One region of the Cytobacillus sp. Bva_UNVM-123 genome, then DNA from elsewhere that is predicted to be linked to it. Evidence: riboswitches for the same ligand, from Rfam matches in the RefSeq annotation. Region 1 holds a riboswitch; each other region holds the start of a gene.
The links. Region 1 has a riboswitch for cobalamin ahead of KDN24_RS01625 (glutaredoxin family protein). Riboswitches for the same ligand answer to the same signal wherever they lie in the genome.
Positions count from the first base shown of each region.

Region 2: another riboswitch for cobalamin. It lies ahead of KDN24_RS12215 (hypothetical protein); the one in region 1 lies ahead of KDN24_RS01625 (glutaredoxin family protein).
Region 3: another riboswitch for cobalamin. It lies ahead of KDN24_RS22245 (hypothetical protein); the one in region 1 lies ahead of KDN24_RS01625 (glutaredoxin family protein).

Region 1 covers NZ_CM177772.1:311,209-318,500, forward strand. The annotation lists gene nrdF (class 1b ribonucleoside-diphosphate reductase subunit beta) at 1-429, opposite strand, end outside; gene nrdE (class 1b ribonucleoside-diphosphate reductase subunit alpha) at 417-2,510, opposite strand; gene nrdI (class Ib ribonucleoside-diphosphate reductase assembly flavoprotein NrdI) at 2,507-2,866, opposite strand; gene KDN24_RS01625 (glutaredoxin family protein) at 2,863-3,087, opposite strand; cobalamin riboswitch at 3,208-3,386, opposite strand; gene KDN24_RS01630 (GNAT family N-acetyltransferase) at 3,711-4,265, shown strand; gene KDN24_RS01635 (hypothetical protein) at 4,393-6,033, opposite strand; gene KDN24_RS01640 (ABC transporter ATP-binding protein) at 6,036-6,815, opposite strand; gene KDN24_RS01645 (CD3324 family protein) at 7,150-7,292, shown strand, end outside.
Region 2 covers NZ_CM177772.1:2,453,752-2,461,043, forward strand. The annotation lists gene KDN24_RS12200 (class I SAM-dependent methyltransferase) at 1-617, shown strand, start outside; gene aac(6') (aminoglycoside 6'-N-acetyltransferase) at 734-1,168, shown strand; gene KDN24_RS12210 (alpha/beta fold hydrolase) at 1,398-2,177, shown strand; cobalamin riboswitch at 2,445-2,641, shown strand; gene KDN24_RS12215 (hypothetical protein) at 2,813-3,046, shown strand; gene mmgD (citrate synthase) at 3,031-4,143, shown strand; gene prpD (2-methylcitrate dehydratase) at 4,195-5,631, shown strand; gene prpB (methylisocitrate lyase) at 5,647-6,564, shown strand; gene KDN24_RS12235 (acyl-CoA dehydrogenase FadE) at 6,752-7,292, shown strand, end outside.
Region 3 covers NZ_CM177772.1:4,328,730-4,336,021, forward strand. The annotation lists gene KDN24_RS22230 (MMPL family transporter) at 1-830, shown strand, start outside; gene nrdG (anaerobic ribonucleoside-triphosphate reductase activating protein) at 898-1,398, opposite strand; gene KDN24_RS22240 (anaerobic ribonucleoside triphosphate reductase) at 1,395-3,266, opposite strand; gene KDN24_RS22245 (hypothetical protein) at 3,305-3,508, opposite strand; cobalamin riboswitch at 3,510-3,693, opposite strand; gene KDN24_RS22250 (CarD family transcriptional regulator) at 3,829-4,302, opposite strand; gene KDN24_RS22255 (DUF6944 family repetitive protein) at 4,487-4,900, opposite strand; gene KDN24_RS22260 (DUF421 domain-containing protein) at 4,981-5,685, opposite strand; gene KDN24_RS22265 (hypothetical protein) at 5,884-6,171, shown strand; gene KDN24_RS22270 (undecaprenyl-diphosphatase) at 6,290-6,811, shown strand; gene KDN24_RS22275 (alpha/beta fold hydrolase) at 6,818-7,292, shown strand, end outside.

The DNA.
Region 1 (7,292 bases):
AATACTGTTATAAACATCGCCAATTTTTTTTGATTTGTATTGCAAATACTCATTTTTCTTTACCCAGTCAAAAAGCTCATCAATTTCATTGTTCGTACAAAGTGTCGTAAAGATATAGGAGTAGGATTTCGCATGAATCGCTTCAAAGGCTGCAAAAACTGTGAAAACAGCCTTTTCCTGTAAATCAGGTGCATAATCAGCAATATGATTCATGCCAATATTTGTTTGAACTGTATCAAGTAATGTCAACCCAGCAAGAACTTTTTTATACGTATCCTGGTGTTCAAAGCTTTGCCACTGTTTAACGTCTTTGCTTACGGCAATTTCCTCTGGGAACCAAATTTGCTTCCATTGCTGATCCCAAAACACTTGAGCAAGTTCACTTGTTGGCTTATTCCAGTTGACCGCCTCATAGGTTAAATTTGACATGCTACGCACTCCTCTAATGTTTGTAATCGTTGACGAACATAATAAACTGACTTAATGCCCTTCATCCAAGCATAAATATAAATTTTCGCCAGTTGCTCGGTTGTCCAATTGTCAGTGACATAAAGCGTCATCGAAATTCCTTGATCGACATGTTTTTGGGCAGCAGCATATAAATCAATCAAATCATATGGATTAACGTCGTAAGCTTCTACATATAAATGTGTATTATCATTTGTTAAATGGGGCATTGGATAGATCGTGCGACTGTCAGCATAATCACGGATTTCAACACGCTCCGTACAAGGAGCAATGGAAGCAGTACAGCTACGTATATAGGAAATACTGCCCGTTGGCGCTATCGCTAAACGGTATGAATGAAATAAGCCATATTGCATGATATCTTCCTTTAATGTCTGCCACATCTTTTGAGTGATGAGTGGTATATTACCGAGTGCTTTTATCACAACAGGTGCTAGTTCTTGGTCCATTTTATTCACATATGAATCAAAATAAATTCCTGATGCATAATCACTATCCTCAAAGCGATAGAATGATTTGCCGCGTTCTTTAGCAATTTCCATTGATGTTTTCAGTGAATAATAGTTCATTGCTTCCATAAAGCAGTCGATAAATGCAATTGATTCCTTTGAACCGTATAGAATTCCTTGTGACACAAGATGTCCGTGTAAATTCATCACACCAAGTCCTACAGAATGCATTAATTTATTAGCCTTGCTAACAGATGGCACATTTTTGATGTCGGTCATTTGCGAAACATTCGTTAGCAAACGCATAGCTGTATCAATTAATTTTTCAAAATCCTTTACCTTACTAGCTGTATGGATATCAATAGAGCCTAAATTACAGGACACATCTAAGCCGTATTCGTTTGGTTTATCTTGGTCAGTAATCATGCTTGTTTGCTGTACTTGTAAAATTTCCGTACATAGATTAGACATTTTCACACGGCCCATTTTTTTGAGGGGATGGACGTCATTGACATTATCATCGAAGATTTCAAACGGATAGCCAGATTCAAATTGTGCCTTTTTTACTTCTGTATAAAGCTTTCTTGCATTAAGCCGTTTGATTTTACGGATATTAGGATTATCTAGTAATTCGTAATACATCTCTGTAATTGAAATCTCAGACATTCGTTTGCCATATTCTTTATAAATATCGTATGGACTAAACAACACAATATCTTTATCTCTTTTCATTAGTTCGAAGAATACATTCGGAATAATGATCCCTGTTGATAGTGTTGCCAGGCGAATTTTATCATCGGCATTCGGTTTTTTCGATGAAATAAAATTTTCGATATCTGCATGAAAAATATTTAAATAGGCCACTCCCGATCCGTTTCGTTGTCCTAGCTGATTAGAATAGCTAAATGAGTTTTCTAAAAGCTTTGCAACAGGCAGCACCCCGCTGGCACGGTTTAAAATGCCTTTAATCGGGTCACCTAATGGACGCAAATCGGATAAATTCACCCCAACCCCGCCGCCAAGACGTGATAATTCCAAACAATATCCGATATTTTCTGCGATGCTATTCATCGAGTCATCCATTGTTAATTTAAAACAGCTAACTAACTCGCCGCGTGCTTTCTTCCCGCTGTTTAAAGCAGTTGGGGTAGCAGGTTGATAAGCCTCCATCATGACTTCCACTGCTCGTTCTGCTAGCTCCGTATTGCCTTGTGCTAAATACAAGGCAATGATCACAATTCGATCTTCATATTTTTCTAGAATTTCCTCCCCGTCACGGCTTTTCATGGCATAGCTATCATAAAACTTGCTAGCACTCATAAATGATGGAAAACGGAAGTGATAATCATAAGCTTTTTTATACATGTTTTTTATAAAATCCATGTCATACATGTTAATAAACTCTTTTTCATAGTAGCCTTCATCTACTAAATAACGAATCTTTTCTTCAATATCAATAAAGTAACGTAGACGTACATTTACATATTCTAAAAAGTAACGCCTTGTGGCTTCACGGTCTTTTTCCAACTCTAATTGTCCTGTTGTGCTATAACGATTAAGGACATCATTATTTAGCTTTAAATATGTTTTCATCCTATCACCCTCGTTTCATAAAACTGTTGAATAGTTTCATAATCAGCCTGATATCCTCGTAAATCTAATTTGCGCACTAGGGGTATATGATACATCGTGGCAATCTTATCGCCGGCACCGCCAAATACCGTATGACCGAAGTTACTATTTCCACTAACCACTACACCTTTACATAAGTTTGCGTTTTGTTCTAAAAAACGGACAACCTTTACAGGAATTTCACCTAACCCATCGGTATAGGTAATTAATAGGTAAGGCTTATCCAACATTAATTCCTCAGAAATCTCAATGGATTCGGCCTGTAATTTGGAGGTAATATATCGTACATTGCCAGTTCGACTGGCATAAGCAATCATTGTGCAATCAGCTCAATTTGGGATATAACTTCCTTAATATCACCGTAAAACTTTCCTTCGAATTCAAGAACAGGAACAGTCAAGAAACCTGCTTCCATAATTGTTTGCTTTGCTTGTTCATCTAGATCAATATTAATGATGTCTGCTTCAATCCCCACACGTTGTAATTCGGATTTTACCCAAAGACATTTAGGACAAATTGTTTTCGTATAAAGTTTCATGTAATCCCTCTTTTCGTAAAAATAAAAAAGCTACCTCTATGGAAAGAGATAGCATAAAATGGAAACGTTCAGAAATAAAAAAATGGTTACGTCTCCATTTCTCAATCCCCGAAGAAATGATACATCTGTTTTATATAGGCAGGTCTCCTGGCTTTGCTTCATTCTCCGATTCCCTTCCCATGCGAATGCATAGTGGCTTTGAATCATCGTCAGCTTCACAGTTGCGGGGACAGCGTCGGTATTGCTCCGAACTTCCCTATTAAACTACATCTAGTAGTACCTTTATAAAACGAATACCATATATTGTTTTTCGATAGTTTTAAGTTTATCATTCTTCAAATCAAAAGTAAATCTATTAAATATGAACTTTAATGGAGCGGAAGTCCTAAATCTAGAAATACGAACAAAAATACTTATATCATTTTCTGTCCAATTGCAAAGTAATTAAATAATGCTTTTCAGAGAGTGTTAAAATACTTAAAGTAAGGGATAAAAAATGATGTATGGATTTAAACCAAAAATTTGCGAAGTATTTATGATCAAGCTTTAAAGAAAACTTTTTTGTGGACTTGAGTGATCATGCATTGTAAGATTTATAGAATTATGCAAAAAGGAGTGAGCGAATGTTTCCGATATTAGAAACAGAAAGACTAATCTTGAGAGAACTAATAGAAGATGATGCACAAGGTGTATTGGATTGTTTTTCAAATGAGGATGTATTGCGTTACTATGGGCAAAACCCATTAACAAGTATAGAACAAGTTAAAAATATAATTAAGAATTTTTCAGATAACTACAGGGAAAAACGTGGAATTAAATGGGGGATTGCCATAAAAGAAAAAGAAGGAATTATTGGGACTATTGGATTTCATGATTGGTCTTCCGAACATAATAGAGCTGAAATTGCATATGCACTTTTACCTGAACAATGGGGAAATGGATATGCTACTGAAGCGGTTTTAAAAGTTATATCGTACGGATTTAATGAACTTGATTTAACTCGTATTGGGGCAGTTGTGTTTACAGAAAATGAGGCATCTAATGTATTATTAACAAAATTAGGGTTTGAAAAAGAAGGCGTTCTTAGAAATTATATGTATCAAAATAATGTTCCATATGATACGAACGTTTACTCTTTGCTTCCAAGCAATTCTCAGGGTAGGAATACTTCGGAATAGCGTAGATTCAAATGGCTTTTCGATACATAAGAGTTGAAATAAAAAACGGGGCTGTCCACTTTTGGGACAGCCCGTTTAGGTTTTAATCCTAACTTGTGTGGCGTATATTGCTCCAGTACCAAACGAATTATTCAATCATCTTTTCCCAAGTAAGATTGAAAGCTAGTTTCCATAGAGCAGCTAAACAAATGATAGCAATTCCCATATATAGATAGATTCCGAAAGTGAACAAAGTGCTGATAAAATGCAGACCAGCAAACAATGCAACAATGAGCATTAAACCGAATATAATGGCACTGTTGCTGTTTTGATTGTACTGATCAAAAGGCTCTGAGAAGGGAATAGATTTTTTAAGTATCATAAAACAAATGACAGCATAAATGCAGGCGTTTAAAAATACAACGATAAGATCTGGCAAAACTCTCACGCCGAATAATCCAATAAATCCTGCACTTAAAAGCAAGTACACGGGTAAATACAACTTAAAGATAAACGCCTTTATCGTACCACTAAATATCGGTTTCGGTTGTTGTATCGGTGCAACCCTGTAAATCCACGCCCCTTTATATTTTCCAGAAAACTTCAGCAGGATTATGATGGTTGGGATGATGATCAAGCTAAAGTAAATTGTTAAATATGATTTGCTAGTCGATAGATGTTCAAAATTGGTGTCAAAACCATTTAAGATAAAAATAAAAGGAATCACGATAGAAAAACCTAAAGATGGATAGACCTTCAATTTAAAATCTCGTTCATTTTTCATCATGGAACTGGCAAATCGGAAAAAGACCCTTTCTTCATTTGAGCGACAAATAATTTTAAGGAACAAATGACCAAGCTTACTATGTTTCTTTTCCTTTGCTTTCCCATGATAAGTAAGTTTTTGAAGATTTTGTTCAAAAACATGATTAAATTTCATATAAACCCAAATGGATAGGAGAGGAATTAGGATTCCTAAAGCTGAAAATAATAGGTGAAACAGTTGATAGGCACCATTTATCATCATTTCCATATTTGCCCCATACCACATTGGAAAGATAAATATTTGCCACCATTGCGGTTCAAGCGAAACGGTTATGTCAATGAGCTGAAATGAGCGAACAAGTAATTGATACCCAATCATGATCATAAGTGACAGCCCAATTTGGACATAATTAATAATATCTTTTAATTTTTCCCCATCAAAGAATCGTAAGATAACTAAATAGATAAGGGCGGTTAACCCAACGATCAACAGGTCAATGAGGATGATATTTACAGCTGCGAGTAGGAAAAACATGAAACCATTTTTAACAAGCCCAACAATCAAAGGGAGACTGACAAGCGCTATCGTAAGGAAAGAGAGATAAATGACAACATGCACCATTTTTGCAGTACTAATCGTTTTTCGATCAACCGGCTTCGGAAACAGAATGTTTCGATCACGGATGTCTAGTAAAACAGTAGAAAAATCGGCAATCATGGAGGTCATGACAAAAAAGGTAAAGATCCCAAAGAAGAGACTCATTTGGAAAAGATAATTGTCACCCATAAGTACAAATGGAATCAGAAACAGACTAAAAAACACATAAATCCATAAAGATTTTATGTACTGATTGTTCTTTTCCTCTTTATTTTTCCCATTTTGTGAGAAAATAGTTGGTACACGACGGCCGTCCATTGTTAATTTAACTTGTAAAATTCTTCTCATAATCTTATAATCTACGCCAAAGCTGATAAAAACTTTCTCAAAACGATCTAATAGTTTCAGCGTCCGATAATCTTGCATTCTTACATCTCCCCTACGACCGATACAAATCTTGCACCAAGCTCTTTATGTTCATTAAATCCTGTAAGTTGGTTAAAAATTTGTTCAAGTGACCCCTTAGTATTTTGCTGCTTTAACTCTTCAAATGTACCATCTGCAGCAATTTTACCGTCATGAAGGAGAATGATGCGGCTGCTTATTTTTTCGACCACATCCATAATATGAGAAGAGTAGAAAATCGTTTTCCCTTGTTCGGAAAGCTGTGTCATGATTTCCTTAAAAATCATGACGCTGTTTGCATCCAAACCATTAATAGGCTCATCAAAAAATAAAAGCTCCGGATTATGTAATAAGCTCGAAATAATTAAAAGCTTTTGACGCATTCCTTTTGAGTAAGATGCGATACGAGAATGATAGACTTCGCCTATCCCAAATAGTTCCATTAAGCTTTTTGCCTTATAATCAGCGAGGTCAAGGCTGAGGCCATACAATTCGCCAATAAAGGTTAAATATTCTTGGGCGGTTAAATTATCGTAAACCTCGGCAATTTCCGGTACGTAACCGATTTTTCTTTTATATTCGATATTTCCATCAGAAATATCATGACCGAAAATTTTGATCTCGCCGGAATAATTGTCTTCAATGCCAAGCATGATTTTAACTGTGGTACTTTTCCCAGCTCCATTCGGTCCAATATACCCAATGATTTCTCCTTTTTTCACTTGAAGAGAAACACCATTTAGTACTGACTTTGGACCATAATTCTTTTTCAAATCAGTAATTTCTAATATAAATTCTTCCATCATCTTAATTCTTAAGCCTCGTTTCTGGATTTTATACCCATTTATTCTATTTCTATTGTAACATTAACTCCATTGCTTACTAAATACCAAAAAAAACCAAGCAAAAACAATTCAATCTTGTAGTAAATTTCGTTATAATTCAAATAAAGGGGGTGCTTACAGATGGACAATCACTTAAGAATGTCCCGTACTTCTTCCACTCATGCAAAGCCTATTATTGGAAAGGCGATACTTTGCATGGGGCGAAACATTTAACTTTATCGCTAAATAAGCTTTTCTAATATTTGGCTTTGCACCTTATTTTTCTCAAAATCAAAATAAGGGGCGGGCAAAATTGAAATATATGAATGCAAACAAAGTTTTACCTGAAGAGCTAATTGAGGAAATCCAAAAGTATGTCCAAGGGGAAACTTTATACATCCCCAAGCCGAAAACGGAGCATCTTAAATGGGGAGCCTCAAGTGGTGGGAGACGAAT
Region 2 (7,292 bases), 2.1 Mb from region 1:
GGGAATCAAGTTTTATAGAAAAACAAACGATGTGGGGATTTGAAGCTACAGACTCCGCAATTATAACAAAAGACTTTTTTCTTAAAAGGAATGTTAAGGAAATTCTAGTACCAGGTATTGGATATGGTAGAAATGCAAAAGTTTTCATTGACAGTGGAATAAATGTTACAGGAATTGAAATTTCCAAAACAGCAATTGATTTGTCGAGGCAAAATGGTCTTGATATGAACATTTTTCATGGTTCAGTAACTGATATGCCTTTTGATAATAAACTCTATGACGGTATTTTCTGCTATGCACTTATTCACTTATTGAATAATCGTGAGAGAGCTAAGTTTATTAAAGATTGCTATAATCAGTTAAAGCCTAATGGATATATGATATTTACAACTGTTTCAAAAAAAGCTCCCATGTTTGGTAAGGGCAAACAATTGGATGAAAACTATTTCGAGATAATGGAAGGCGTAAAAATGTTCTTTTTTGATTCTGACACTATAAAACAAGAATTTGGAAAATATGGTCTAGTAGAGTTTTCAGAAATGGACGAGCCAAGTAAGGACATGAAAAATAAGCCTCCAATAAATTTTATAATGGTAAAATGTAAGAAAGAATTATAAGGAATCATACAGATTTAGTTTAATAAGAATAAAGTGATTTTTAGGAGAACTTCATACTATAGGTTTCCCATTAAAAAAATGCAAAAGAAGAATTGAAGAGATTCGGAGGTTTTTTTATGCTAAAAGAGGCTACGTTACAAGATTCAAAAGAAGCTGCACACCTAGCTTTATTACTTTGGCCTGATCACACGTTAGAGGAATTTATTCAAGAAATGACACATCTTATAGCCCAGCCAGATGCGAAGGTTTTTTTAGCTTTTCATGACAACGAAACGGTTGGGTTTGCGCAATGCCAACTTCGATATGATTATGTTGAAGGGACAAGCTCAAGTCCAGCAGGATATTTAGAGGGACTTTATGTAAAAGAGGACTTTCGTAAACAAGGCTTAGCTAAGAAATTAGTGAATGCTTGTGAGAATTGGGCTAAGAATAGAGGATGTCATGAATTTGCTAGTGACTGTGAATTAGATAATGAAGAAAGCTTAGCAGTGCATCTTAATTTGGGATTTAGTGAAGTAAACCGTATTATTTGTTTTAAAAAAGACTTATAGGATTGACGAAATTTTGGATCTGATACGATTGAAAAAAACGAATAACACTTTCGGCAATCAGGCGTGATTCTACAGCAAGAATGACGCTCTTTTTTATGTTAAAGGACAAGAAATTTCAATAAACACCATCCTTTTCACTTCTCTAGCCTACAACTGGAATAGGTACTCATCTTTGTTATTCAAAATGAATATGTATTGTTGAAACCATATTAACTAGGGAGGAATCTTCATGGGATACTTTGTGAATATAGAGCCAGGTGTTAATTTATATGTAGAAGATGTTAACCAGGGGGGAAATAAGACCATCGTATTTTTACATGGCTGGCCGCTAAGCCATAAACAGTTTGAATATCAGTTTAATGTTCTTCCTGCTATGGGCTATCGTTGTATTGGTATAGACTGGAGGGGCTTTGGCAAATCGGATAAACCAATGGGAGGCTATACTTTTAATAGACTTGCAGATGATATTCGCACAGTTGTTGGTACACTTCAAATAAACAATTTTACACTTGTAGGTCACTCAACCGGTGGGGCTATCGCAATTCGATATATGTCTCGTCACAACGGTTTTGGTGTATCAAAGCTTGTTCTTATTGATGCTGCTGCTCCAACTGGATTTACCGCAGAAGTCGCTCATCACTTTCTTAAAGAAACTTTAAATGACCGGCCCAAAATGATGCAGGACGTAACAGATGGATTTTTCTTTCAATATATAACTAAACCATTTTCAGACTGGTTTTTACAAATGGGATTACAAGCAGCAAGTTGGTCGACAGCTGCTATTATAACCACATTAAGAGATGAAAAGCTACATGCGGATCTTCCAAAAATTAATGTCCCTACTTTAATCACTCACGGTATTCATGACAAAGTTATTCCATATGCACAGGCTAAGGAACTAAATGAAAACATAAAAAATTCACAGCTTGTTCCGTTTCAATATAGTGGTCATGGCCTTTTTTGGGAAGAACGTGAGAAGTTTAACCAACTAATAACGCAATTTATTTAGTGAAACAATGGCTCTTTTTCCAATGTGTTATGGATGAAATAAGAGATAGAATTAAGAGATTTAGTGAAATTGAGGAATAACATAATTTTGTAATCTATGAAAAAGGGTTTTGTCTGCAACTGAAGCACCTCTCGTATATTGAAAAATATTTGTGCCAACTCTATTGTCGTACTCCAACGAAGGGTAAATTAGTCAGGCTTTCTTCTACTTAATCTTATAAAATTATTGTAAATTTTCCGAAAAATTGATATGTTTAATATGTAAAATTAAATAGGTGTAGAAACAGGTGAAGTAAAATTATGTGTTTTACCTCTTAAAAGGGAAGTCGGTTAGAGTCCGGCGCTGTCCCGCAACTGTAATTGGGAGCAATTCGAAAATGCCACTGTTTCCTGTAAAACGGAAATGGGAAGGATCGAAAAGCGATGATCATAAGCCAGGAGACCTGCCTGTTTTAGCAAACATCAATACCTACGCGGATAGGGGGTGTTAAGTGCGGAATAGTGGAGCATGTTTTCTATTTTATAATAGACATGTTTATTTAGGTATTCGTTCGTAACTTAACAACTTCTTTAGGAAGTTGTTTTTTTATTGGACTAATTTTTATGAAGACCTCATTTTGGAGGAGGACAGCTTTGTTGGGATCAGTAAACGACTTTATTAATTCTTTTAAAACGTGCATTATGGATAATTACAATTTAGCCGAATCTTGTACAATTCAAGAAAAATATGCGCAGCTAGTAAGAGAAATAACAGACCGTAAAGAGGGACTAGAAGAAACAAAAATTCTTATGCAAAATGTTGAAAAGGCTTACATGATCATAAAACAGGATCTATTTGGAGGAGAGGAAGAAGAATGGAGACTGAAATAAACTATTTTCCGGGACTTGAAGGGGTTGTGGCGTCAGAAACGAACATATCTTTTCTAGATACTGTTGCTAGCCAGATCATTATTAAAGGGTACGACCTTATCCAATTATCCCAAACGAAAGAGTATCTGGACATTGTCCATCTTTTGCTTGAAGACGAATTGCCACTTGATACAGAAAAGGCCTCGACTGCAGAAATACTTAAAAGTGAATATGAAATCCCTGAAGAGATATTAAATGTTTTTAAATTACTTCCTAAAGAAACGCATCCAATGGACGGACTTCGGACAGGGATATCCTCAATTGCAGGCTTTGATGTCCAAATTGATGACCGTTCTATTTCTGCTAATAAAAATCGTGCATATGGGTTGTTAGGAAAAGTCCCTAATATTGTGGCCAATAGCTACCGCATTATTAATGGCAAAGAACCGATTGAGCCACTCAATGAATTATCCTACAGTGCCAACTTTTTTTATATGCTAACAGGGAGAAAGCCTTCTCCAATGGAAGAGAAAATATTTGACCTTTCGCTCGTTTTATACAGTGAGCATGAAATGCCCAACTCAACTTTCACAGCCAGAGTGATCGCTTCAACACAATCCGATTTGTATGGTGCCCTGACTGGTGCAGTTGCATCTTTAAAAGGAAATTTGCATGGCGGAGCGAATGAAGCAGTCATGTATATGTTAAATGAGGCAAAGACAGTTGCAGGCTACGAAAAAATGCTAGAGAAAAAACTACTGAATAAAGAAAAAATTATGGGATTCGGACACCGTGTATACATGAAGAAGATGGACCCTAGAGCACTTATGATGAAAGAAGCGCTCAAGCAGCTTTCGGATATGAAAGGGGATGACCTTCTTCTACGAATGTGTGAAGCTGGGGAGAAAATGATGGAACGGGAGAAAGTGCTCTACCCGAACCTGGATTATTACGCGGCACCTGTTTACTGGATGCTTGGCATTGAGATTCCTTTATATACACCTATTTTCTTCAGTTCCAGAACAGTTGGATTATGTGCTCACGTCATAGAGCAACATGCCAATAATCGACTTTACCGGCCGCGTGTGCACTATACTGGAGCTCGTCCAGCCAATTAAAGTAATAGAGAATTATTTATTCTACAAAGCTGAAAAGAAAGGAAGATCCAAATGAATAAGACGAAGGAACAGACGAAAGTAGATGTATTACTGCAGGAAATTGCCGATTATGTGCTCGATAAAGAAATCACAAGCTCTGAAGCGTTTGAGACAGCGCGCTATGTATTGCTCGATACCCTTGGGTGCGGAATCCTTGCATTAAACTATCCTGAATGTACAAAGTTACTTGGACCGATTGTACCTGGGACAACCGTTGAAAATGGCTGTCGGGTGCCAGGGACGTCGTATGTGCTGGATCCAGTCCGTGGAGCCTTTAATATTGGCTGTATGGTTCGTTGGCTAGATTTTAATGATACATGGCTAGCTGCAGAATGGGGTCATCCTTCAGATAATCTTGGCGGCATATTAGCGGTAGCAGATTATTTAAGTCGTGTACACTTAGCAGAAGGGAAAGAGCCTTTAACTGTCCGTGAAGTATTAGAGATGATGATCAAAGCACATGAAATTCAAGGTGTACTGGCACTTGAAAACAGCTTGAACCGTGTCGGACTGGACCACGTGTTATTTGTCAAAATTGCTACTACTGCGGTTGTTGCAAAAATGCTGGGTGGAACACGTAAGGAGATCATCAATGCATTATCCAACGCTTGGATAGACAATTCCAGCCTTCGCACGTATCGACATGCGCCAAATACCGGATCACGAAAGTCATGGGCTGCGGGGGATGCGACAAGCAGAGGAGTCCATCTGGCTATGATGGCCCTTAAAGGAGAAATGGGCTATCCACAAGCCCTATCAGCTCCAGGATGGGGCTTCCAGGATGTTTTGTTCAAGCAGAAGGAACTGAAACTTGGCCGAAAGCTTGATTCCTACGTAATGGAAAATGTGCTATTCAAAGTATCTTATCCGGCAGAATTTCATGCCCAAACGGCAGCAGAATGTGCGATTAAGCTGCATCCGCAGATGAAGGACCAACTTGATGAGATTGATTGCATTACCATTGAAACCCATGAATCAGCAATCCGAATTATCGATAAAAAAGGCCCTCTTCATAATCCAGCTGATCGTGACCACTGCTTGCAGTATATTACAGCGATCGGCCTGATCAAAGGAGATATCAAAGCAGAGCATTATGAAAAAGAAACGGCATCAGATCCGCTAATTGACAGTTTAAGAGAAAAGATGATAGTCGTTGAAAACAAGCAATATAGCTTTGATTACCTCGATCCGAGCAAGCGCTCAATCGCTAATGCGGTTCAGGTGCATTTTAAAGATGGGACTTCTACTGAAAAAATTGAATGCGAATATCCATTGGGACACCGCTTCCGCAGAGAAGAAGCCATTCCAAAAATTATTGATAAGTTCTCTAGCAACCTGAAAACTCATTATCCGAGCAAGCATCAAGGAAAAATTGAAGCAGTCTGCTTTGAGCAGGAAACCCTTGAAAAAATGCAAGTAAATCAATTTGTAGAGTTGTTTTTGCTCTAAAAGGAGGACCTTTAGATGGCTTGGATTGTCGATCAGGCGGCGACTCAAAAAGAGCTCGCCAATCAATTTCGTAAACTTATTTCATCCAAAGACATTTTGCAAATACCGGGAGCTCATGATGCGATGGCGGCACTTGTCGCAAAAAAGGCAGGTTTTTCTGCCCTGTATTTATCTGGTGCCGCGTATACAGCAAGCAGAGGACTTCCAGACTTAGGAATTGTCACATCAACTGAAATGGCTGATAGGGCGAGAGATTTAGTGCGTGCGACGAATTTGCCTGTATTGGTTGATATTGATACTGGTTTTGGCGGCGTTCTTAATGTAGCGCGTACGGCAAGGGAAATGGCTGAAGCTAATGTTGCTGCCGTTCAAATTGAAGACCAACAACTGCCAAAGAAGTGTGGACATTTGAATGGAAAGCAGCTAGTTTCAATTGAAGAAATGGTACAGAAAATTAAAATTATCAAAGAAACAGCGCCGACCCTGTTTGTTGTGGCACGTACAGATGCCCGGTCAGTAGAAGGGCTGGAAGCGTCTTTAGCGAGAGCATCTGCCTACATTGCCGCAGGAGCAGATGTTATTTTTCCAGAAGCATTACAGTCTGAGGATGAATTCAAATTATTTACAGAAAAATTAACAGTGCCAGTACTTGCTAATATGACTGAATTCGGGAAAACACCTTATTATGCGGTAGAGGAATTTGCAGAGATGGGGATCCAAATGGTGATCTATCCTGTCACCTCCCTTAGAGTTGCTGCTAAGGCGTATGAAAATATTTTTAAGGTGATAAAGGAGAATGGCACACAGAAAGATAGTCTTCCATCTATGCAAACGAGAAAGGAATTGTATGAAACAATTTCCTATTATAAATTTGAGGATTTAGATAGTAAGATGGCCAAAACCGTCTTGCCCGAAGAAGAAATAAAGGGATAATGCCCCTTATGGGAGAAAAGGGAATGCCCTTTTCTTCCCTCAATGACTAGCACAACTTGAATAGCACAAAAGAAGGCGATCACATGTATCATCAGCAAAATAGCAAACTAGATACGAAAGGAAGATCGTCTTTACTTGTTCTAAGTTAGACTGAGAACGATAAATTTGCCATGCAGGGAGGTTAGGTATGGAAAAAGCAGAGTGCAAGTTTACGAATAAAACTTCTTTACAACACGTTGATTGGATAGATAAACTCTTTACACCTGAAGACTTTCATTTTGAGGAAGTGCTCATTGCTAAAACGGCGGAGCTGTTCATTAAGCAGGATGTCTCCCCTAAAATCACAGCCATTGAGAAGCACCAGTATGAAGCAACTCGAAAATTATTTGAGAAAGCAGGCGAACTGGGTCTACTTTCCATTGAGGTACCAGAAGTTTACGGAGGGTTTGACCTCAATAAAAAAATTTCGGGGCTTGTTGCAGAAAGAATGGGTTTTGGCGGCTCATTTAGTGTCTCCTTTAATATTCATGTTGGAGTCGGAACTTTGCCTTATGTGTATTTTGGGGACGAGAAGCAGAAACAAGAATATCTGCCAAAGCTGGCCTCAGGAGAATGGGTAGGAGCTTATGCCCTTACGGAATCAGATGCAGGTTCAGATGCGCTTCGTCCAAAAACAAGTGCTATTTTAAATGAGGATGAAGTGGCTTGGGTGTTAAACGGAGAAAAGC
Region 3 (7,292 bases), 1.2 Mb from region 1:
ATCTGGCTCCAACGACCGTCTTATTCGAAGCAGATGAAGTGATGACAGATGAACAAAAGGAGGCATTAAAGCAAGAGCTGGCCAATCAGCCGCTCGTAAGCAATGTTCGTGTGAACGGCATGGCTGAAGAGGGAAAAGTAATTAATTATAGTCTGACATTTGAAGAAAGTCCTTATGCAATTGAAATGATAGACGCTTTAGAAGAAATTAGAAGCAATGCTGAAAAAATTATCTCTGGCAGCAAAGTTTCAGGTGAGCTCTACTTCGCAGGCGAAACTGCTAAAAAGGTTGACGAGCGTTCAATCAACAATAGGGATTTAATCGTCATTGTCCTATTAGAAACGGTTCTCATTTTTGGGATGCTGATCGTTTTAACAAAATCATTTAAAATGCCAATCTATATGATGGGAACCATTTTAATTAGTTTCTTGGCTGCTCTCGGCTTAGGGATGTTTCTTACTAATTTATTCTTTGATATTCAAACGATTAGTGACCGTGTACCGCTTTATTCGTTTGTATTCTTAGTTGCACTCGGAATTGACTATAATATTATTTTAATATCGAGGTATCAAGAGGAAAAAAGAAAACATTCGGTTAAAGAAGCAGTTGAAATTGCTGTCGCAAATACAGGTGGAGTCATTTCCTCTGCAGGCTTAATCCTTGCCGCAACCTTTGCCGTATTAATGACCCAGCCGATTGAACTACTATTTGTTTTCGGTTTCATCATTGCAGTTGGAATCCTATTAGATACATTCTTAATTAGAGGTATTTTATTACCTGGATTAATCGTATTATTTGAGAAAGAAAAAGCCGTTAAAGGTGAACAATAAGGACAAGGGGACAGGTCCCTTGTCCTTTCCCCTTGGCAATTTTTTGTTTAATCAAAACCAACTTTTCTTAAAAATAAAACCTTACTTGATCGTTAATCTTATTGGATAGGGTACCTGTCCCTCTATCCGTTAAGTAAATGATTCTTTGGTTATGACTTCCCCTGAATAATAATGATAAATTTCTTTCTTCCATTTTGAAAGGCCCGTCTACAAGGACATCACAGAAGTTCAATAAATGTCGTTTGGTAGAATCTTTAATGATTTCTTCGTAAGTAAACCCACTATAGACCCATATGTTTTTTCCTAGTTTTTTGATTCTTTCTGCCAGCTTAGCTATTTCTTTTGCTTGAATAAATGGTTCTCCTCCTGAGAAAGTTACATTTGTTAATGGATTGTTTTCAATTTCACCCATTATTTCATCGATAGACATTTCCTTGCCGTTGCTCATATTCCAGCTCGAAGGATTGTGACAGCCTAAACAGCCATGCGGACACCCTGCGAAAAAGATAACCGTTCGCAGCCCTTCTCCATCAACAACAGAATCATGGAGAATATTCATCACCATCATCGGTGTTTCACTCTTTCTCTCTCTTCACTAAATTTCGCGGAATTCCATTTGCTCATATCCCCGACAAGATAGCCTGTTATCCTTCTAATCCGTTCGATATGTTGTTCATCATTATTTTCGCAGCTTGGGCATTCATGATCAATTATTCCAGAATAGCCACAGCACTTACATCTATCTACTGGGTGATTAATGGAGCCATAGCCCATATCGGCTAAAGCCATTGCTTTCACGATTGTATCTAATGCCGGTATATTTTTGGATACATCCCCATCACATTCAATATAAGAAATATGTCCGGCATTGCAAAGTGAATGGAAAGACCCTTCTTTTTTAATTTTTTCGATTGCTTTAATATCGTAGTAAACGGGTATATGAAAGGAATTCGTATAATAATCACGGTCTGTTATTCCTTTCAGCTTACCAAACTCAGTACGATCACGTTTCGTAAACTTTCCAGATAGCCCTTCTGCCGGGGTCGCAATGAGCGAAAAGTTAAGCTTATATTGGGCAGCCGCTTCATCCATTTTGTCTCTCATGAATTGGACAATTTGATAACCGATTTGATAAGCGTCTTCACTTTCTCCATGATGCTCGCCTAGCAATGCAACTAAAGCTTCTGCCAGCCCGATAAAACCGACACTCAATGTTCCATGCTTAAGCACTTGTTCCAGCGTGTCATTTTCGGTTAAGGTTTCGCTATCCTTCCAAACGTTCTGTGAATATAAAAATGGAAAATGACGTGCTTTTTTCTTTATTTGAAAATGATAGCGATCTAATAATTGTTGAATAGCTATATTTAAATAGTGATCCAATTTTTCAATAAATGCTTCATAGGTTGGATAGTTTAAAGCAAGTTTAACTAAATTAATCGAAGTAAAGGATAAGTTCCCTCTCCCAATACTATTCTCGTCACCATGGAGATTTGCCATTACTCTCGTTCGACAGCCCATGTACGATACTTCTGATTCAGGTGTCCCATTATAAAATGGACGGTTGAAGGTTGAATCAAGAAAACTAAAGTTTGGAAATAATCTTGTTGCTGTTGTTTTTAAAGCTAATAAATACAAATCATAATTTGGTTCACCACTCGAAAAATTGACACCCTTTTTCATTTTAAACACTTGGATTGGAAAAATCGGTGTCTCCCCTTTCCCTAATCCAGCCTGTGTGGCTAATAATATATTTTTTACAACCATTCTTCCTTCTTTTGATGAATCAGTGCCGTAATTTATCGAGACGAATGGAACTTGTCCCCCACCTCTTGAATGCATACTATTACAATTATGTATAAATGCCTCACATGCCTGGTAAACAATGTGATCGGTTTCCTGCCATGCTAGCTCACTCATTTCTTCTTCCGTAAAGGTTGTCGGATAGGAGTGAAGCCGCTTAATCGTTTTCTCATATGTTTTTCGTACATATGGAGCTAAATCAAAATCAAACATCGGATAGCTTTGCCCTCCATGCTGCATATTTTGATTGGACTGAAAAATAATGGAGGCTAACGCCATGGCGCTGCCAATATCATTCGGCTCTCTCATATGACCATGCCCAGTATTAAATCCATTTTTTAAGATTTTCCCTAAAGGAATTTGACAACATGTTGTGGTGCCAGTTGGAAGAAAATCTAAATCATGTGGATGAAGATAATTTTCATCAATGGCTTGTTTAACTTCCGAACGGAGCAGACATTCTTTTGCATAATATTTTCCACTTTCTGATGCGAATTTTCCCATTTGCCCCATTGGTGATTGACCATCTACATTTGCATTCTCCTGAAGGAGATCTTGATTATTTACCTCAACGATATCTTTGAATGCATCTAATAATTCATCCCTCACTGCGTTTTCCAAAACCAACTTATTCATCCTTTTCCCTCCCAAATGATTAAACAGAAACTATTAAATTAGGTAGGCTTTCCATATAAAAAAAGCCCACCATAGGTGAACTTAGGATAGGAAGAAGACATACTAAATAAAGCATCATATGTATGAATTTCACTTACCCCATCTTCTTTCACCCGAAGAAGCGGATAATAGATAAAGTCAACCATCCACCTGTGTTTTTGATGGTTTGTTGAACTTATCGGGACAATACGATCTATAACCATTCGTTCATCCGCGATCTAGGCAGGTCTCCTGGCTCGTGCTTCACTCTACTTTAAGCCCTTCCCATATAAAAAATCATATAGTGGTCTGCTTATTTCGTCACACTTACAGTTGCGGGGACAGCTTTGGCTTCACACCAAATTCCCTATTAAGTCTAAGAAAAGACACCTAATATCTAATATCTAAATCAATATGTAGTAGTGTTCACTTATATACTATCGTATATATAGTATTTTTCTTATTCTACCATAAACTTCTTTCTTTTGTCAGCCACTTTTGCGAAATAAAAAACCACCAATCATTTGATGGTGGTGTGCCCTTCTTAACTCGATATTTTCAATAAGTCAGCCGCTTTGCTCTCTGATATATCCTTTATTAAAATTAACTCACTAATTAAATTTCTTTGTGCGTTCTGAAGCATTTGTTTCTCACTTGAATTAAGGGTTTTTTCCTTATTTTGAAACAATAGATCTCGCACTACTTCAGCAGAATCACTCATTTTACCTGTCTTCATTTTCTCCATATTTGCATTAAATCTTTCTTTCCACGGAAGTGAGCGTTTTGGTTCTGCATGATGAAAATCATACAAAATATCCTTCATTGTCTCAAGATCAACAATGGCCCGAACACCCGATTTCGACATCTTATCCAAAGGAATCATGATATCCATCTTACTAATAGGGATAGTAATCACGTAATATTCCTGGGTTTTGCCAAGAATTTCTCTGTCTTCTATGGCTTTAATGATACCTGCCCCATGCATCGGATAAAAAACCTTGTCTCCAATTTGAAACAAATTCTCCACCTCCATATATACTTACAATATATATGGTATCATATTGAATAAAAATAAACAATTTTTAAATATAACATTTTATTTTAATATATGTCAATACATTTATGAAAAATATTTTTTGGATTTTTTTATAAGATTTTCGTGAAAATTTTTAATACTTCTTTTGGTTGATTAACGGGATTATTTAAGGAACAAAAAGTTCTGCTCCTTCCTTCTCCTCCTGAATTACTTCAACTCCTCCAAATCCTTCGATCTGGGCTCCAAATGATTGAATAAAGCTGCCTGCAATGGCTAATTTTTGTGCATTTAAGATCATTTCTTTATCAATTGTAGACAATTCTTGTGATACCCCTAAAGCTTCCATTATTTGTCCTAACGCTTGCACCCAATTTCCAACGACAATTTTTTGCTCGCCATGAGAGTCAACATTATCACTAATAAATAATAGCTTAGATAATAAAATGGCTTCACTTAATTGCCCAAATGCTTGCAGCCAAACAGCAACTTCTATTTGCTCTTCAAGGCTACGTATTAAAGATGCTCTGTCTGAAAATTTATTTTGGTTATCCTTATCCCATTTATCTTGATGATTTTCCATTTTAATCACTCCACTACACGAATCGAATTACAATCATTACTATTCTAATTTGAGAAAAACGTGAGTAACGCGGTGGAAGTTTATTTATATAAAAAGATGGTTAGCTCACCATTTTTATCAACTGTTGCTAACAATACGTCACTTACCTCGACCTGATGCGTTTTTTTTAAAGTATGAATTAGCCAATTTTCTTCCTTCCCCACCTGCTTTAATTCTTCATTATCAATGACACCTTCTCGAACAATTATTTTTGGTAAATCAAACGGTTGTGGCACGAGATTTACATCACTTCTAGTAACCGTTTGATGACTAGGAAGCAAAAAAAATGAAATGTGGCCATCTTGCTCCCACAAGGCTAGTGCAACTTTTCTAATATCTTCGATTTTGTCTTTTCTAGCTGCTGATAATAAATCATCTATTGAAATCCTTGCTTTGCGCAAATTCTCAGATAAGATCTGACCATTTTTAATTAATGGAAAAGCTTCTGGAAAAACAAACCTTCTAAGCTTTGCCCATTTTAAAGTTAAAAAAATGCTCAATAAATATAATATGGCGAGGACAATCATTGTAATGATAGGACCCTTTAATCCACGTCGTTCATCAGAAAGTGGGTGAGAAATAATATTTCCTATTATTAAAGCCATTGTAAAGTCAAGAAAGCTTAATTGTGAAATGGAACGCTGTCCCATTACTCTCGTAATAAGGAGCATAAAAAAATAAGCAATGATAGCTCTTAAGATCCATTGCATAGTCGTAAGCGTTTCCTGGCCGAAAAAAAAGTCCATTCGATATTCCTCCGAACAAACAAATTTGCTTTGGTAAACTTTGACCTGTTGAGTAAAGTTCATTTAATACTGATAATATGTCCTGAAATTCAGCTTTTAAGCAAAATCTTCCTTGCATGAGCTCGCTTGTTTAGGCAAATATTAGATCGTGGAAGGTGGATTTTTTGCGTTCCAATTTTTATTAAGGAAGTGGTTGAATTGAATAAGATGGTTTCCGCTCTCTTTAACATGAAAAGAACACAAAATCGTTTCAATATGTTTCGCAAAAAAAGAAACAATCGAGGGATACTTTGGACAACTGTGCTAAGTCTTGCTGTTAGTGCAGCCGCATTTGGAATAAAAAGAAATAGAAACAGAACAATTCAAAATTCTGTTCAAAATCTCATGAGTAACCTCAAAGTACCAAGCATGGGCCAAACACCTAAAATGGCTGATTTAACAGAGTTCTCAAAAGAGTTACTACCTGATAATAATCAAAATAAATAGCTTTCACGCCCACTTTAAGTGGGCATTTTACATTTGAGAGGGAATACTTTCAATGTTCCGAGGTCATATTAAAACTGCTATTGCGTTTAATATTGAAAAAGTTAGGAGCCTATTCTTCATGGACTACAAAGCTTTTCGATTCATTAATCAGCTTTCAGGACACTGTCGTCCGCTTGATTTACTGATGATATTCATATCGAATAAGATTCGCTATGTATTTATTTTTGTGATCATTTTTATGTGGATTAAAAAAAGCCGTTACCGGATTTTAGCATTAAATAGCATTTTCTCTATGGGTGTATCATTTTTCATATACAAGATCATTAAGATTTTTTATTTTAAACCACGCCCATTTATGAACAGACGAGTTGGCATCCTTATCCCGTCTAAAGTGGATTCTTCATTTCCAAGTAAGCACACAATACTTGTATATGCTATCTCTACGACTATTTATCTTCGCAATCGTCTGCTAGGTGCAATCATGCTTTTCCTATCAAGCTTAACAGGCTTCTCTCGTATATGGTTAGGTCATCATTATCCGCTTGATATTATCGGGAGTGCAACCATTGCATCTATAACTAGTTATGTTATTAATCAGATCGGATTCATGGATGAGAAAAATGAACATACAGAAAGGTGATATAATATGCCGTTTCTTCAAATAGATACTGAGACAAGAATGTATTATTCAGTGCGGGGAAGTGGAATTCCCATCGTTTTTATTCATCCCCCTGTCCTTACCTCTGCTAACTTTGACTACCAAACATCATACTTATCTCAGTATTTTCAAACGATCACCTTTGATATAAGAGGACATGGAAAAAGTGAGTTTTCAAATACATCTATTACATACCCGCTCATTGTCAGTGATATAAAAAAACTGCTGGACCATCTAGAAATAGAAAAAGCTTTCATATGCGGTTATTCTACCGGAGGATCTATCGCATTAGAGTTTTTACTGACCTTTCCAAATCGCGCTTATAGCGGAATCATTATTAGTGGAATGCCGAATGTTAATGATGATTATTTAAGAAAAAAGATTCTCATAGGAATTAATCTTGCGAAAGTAAGAGCAAAGTTTATATTGGCATGGTCCATTTCGATGGGTAATTCAAATACCT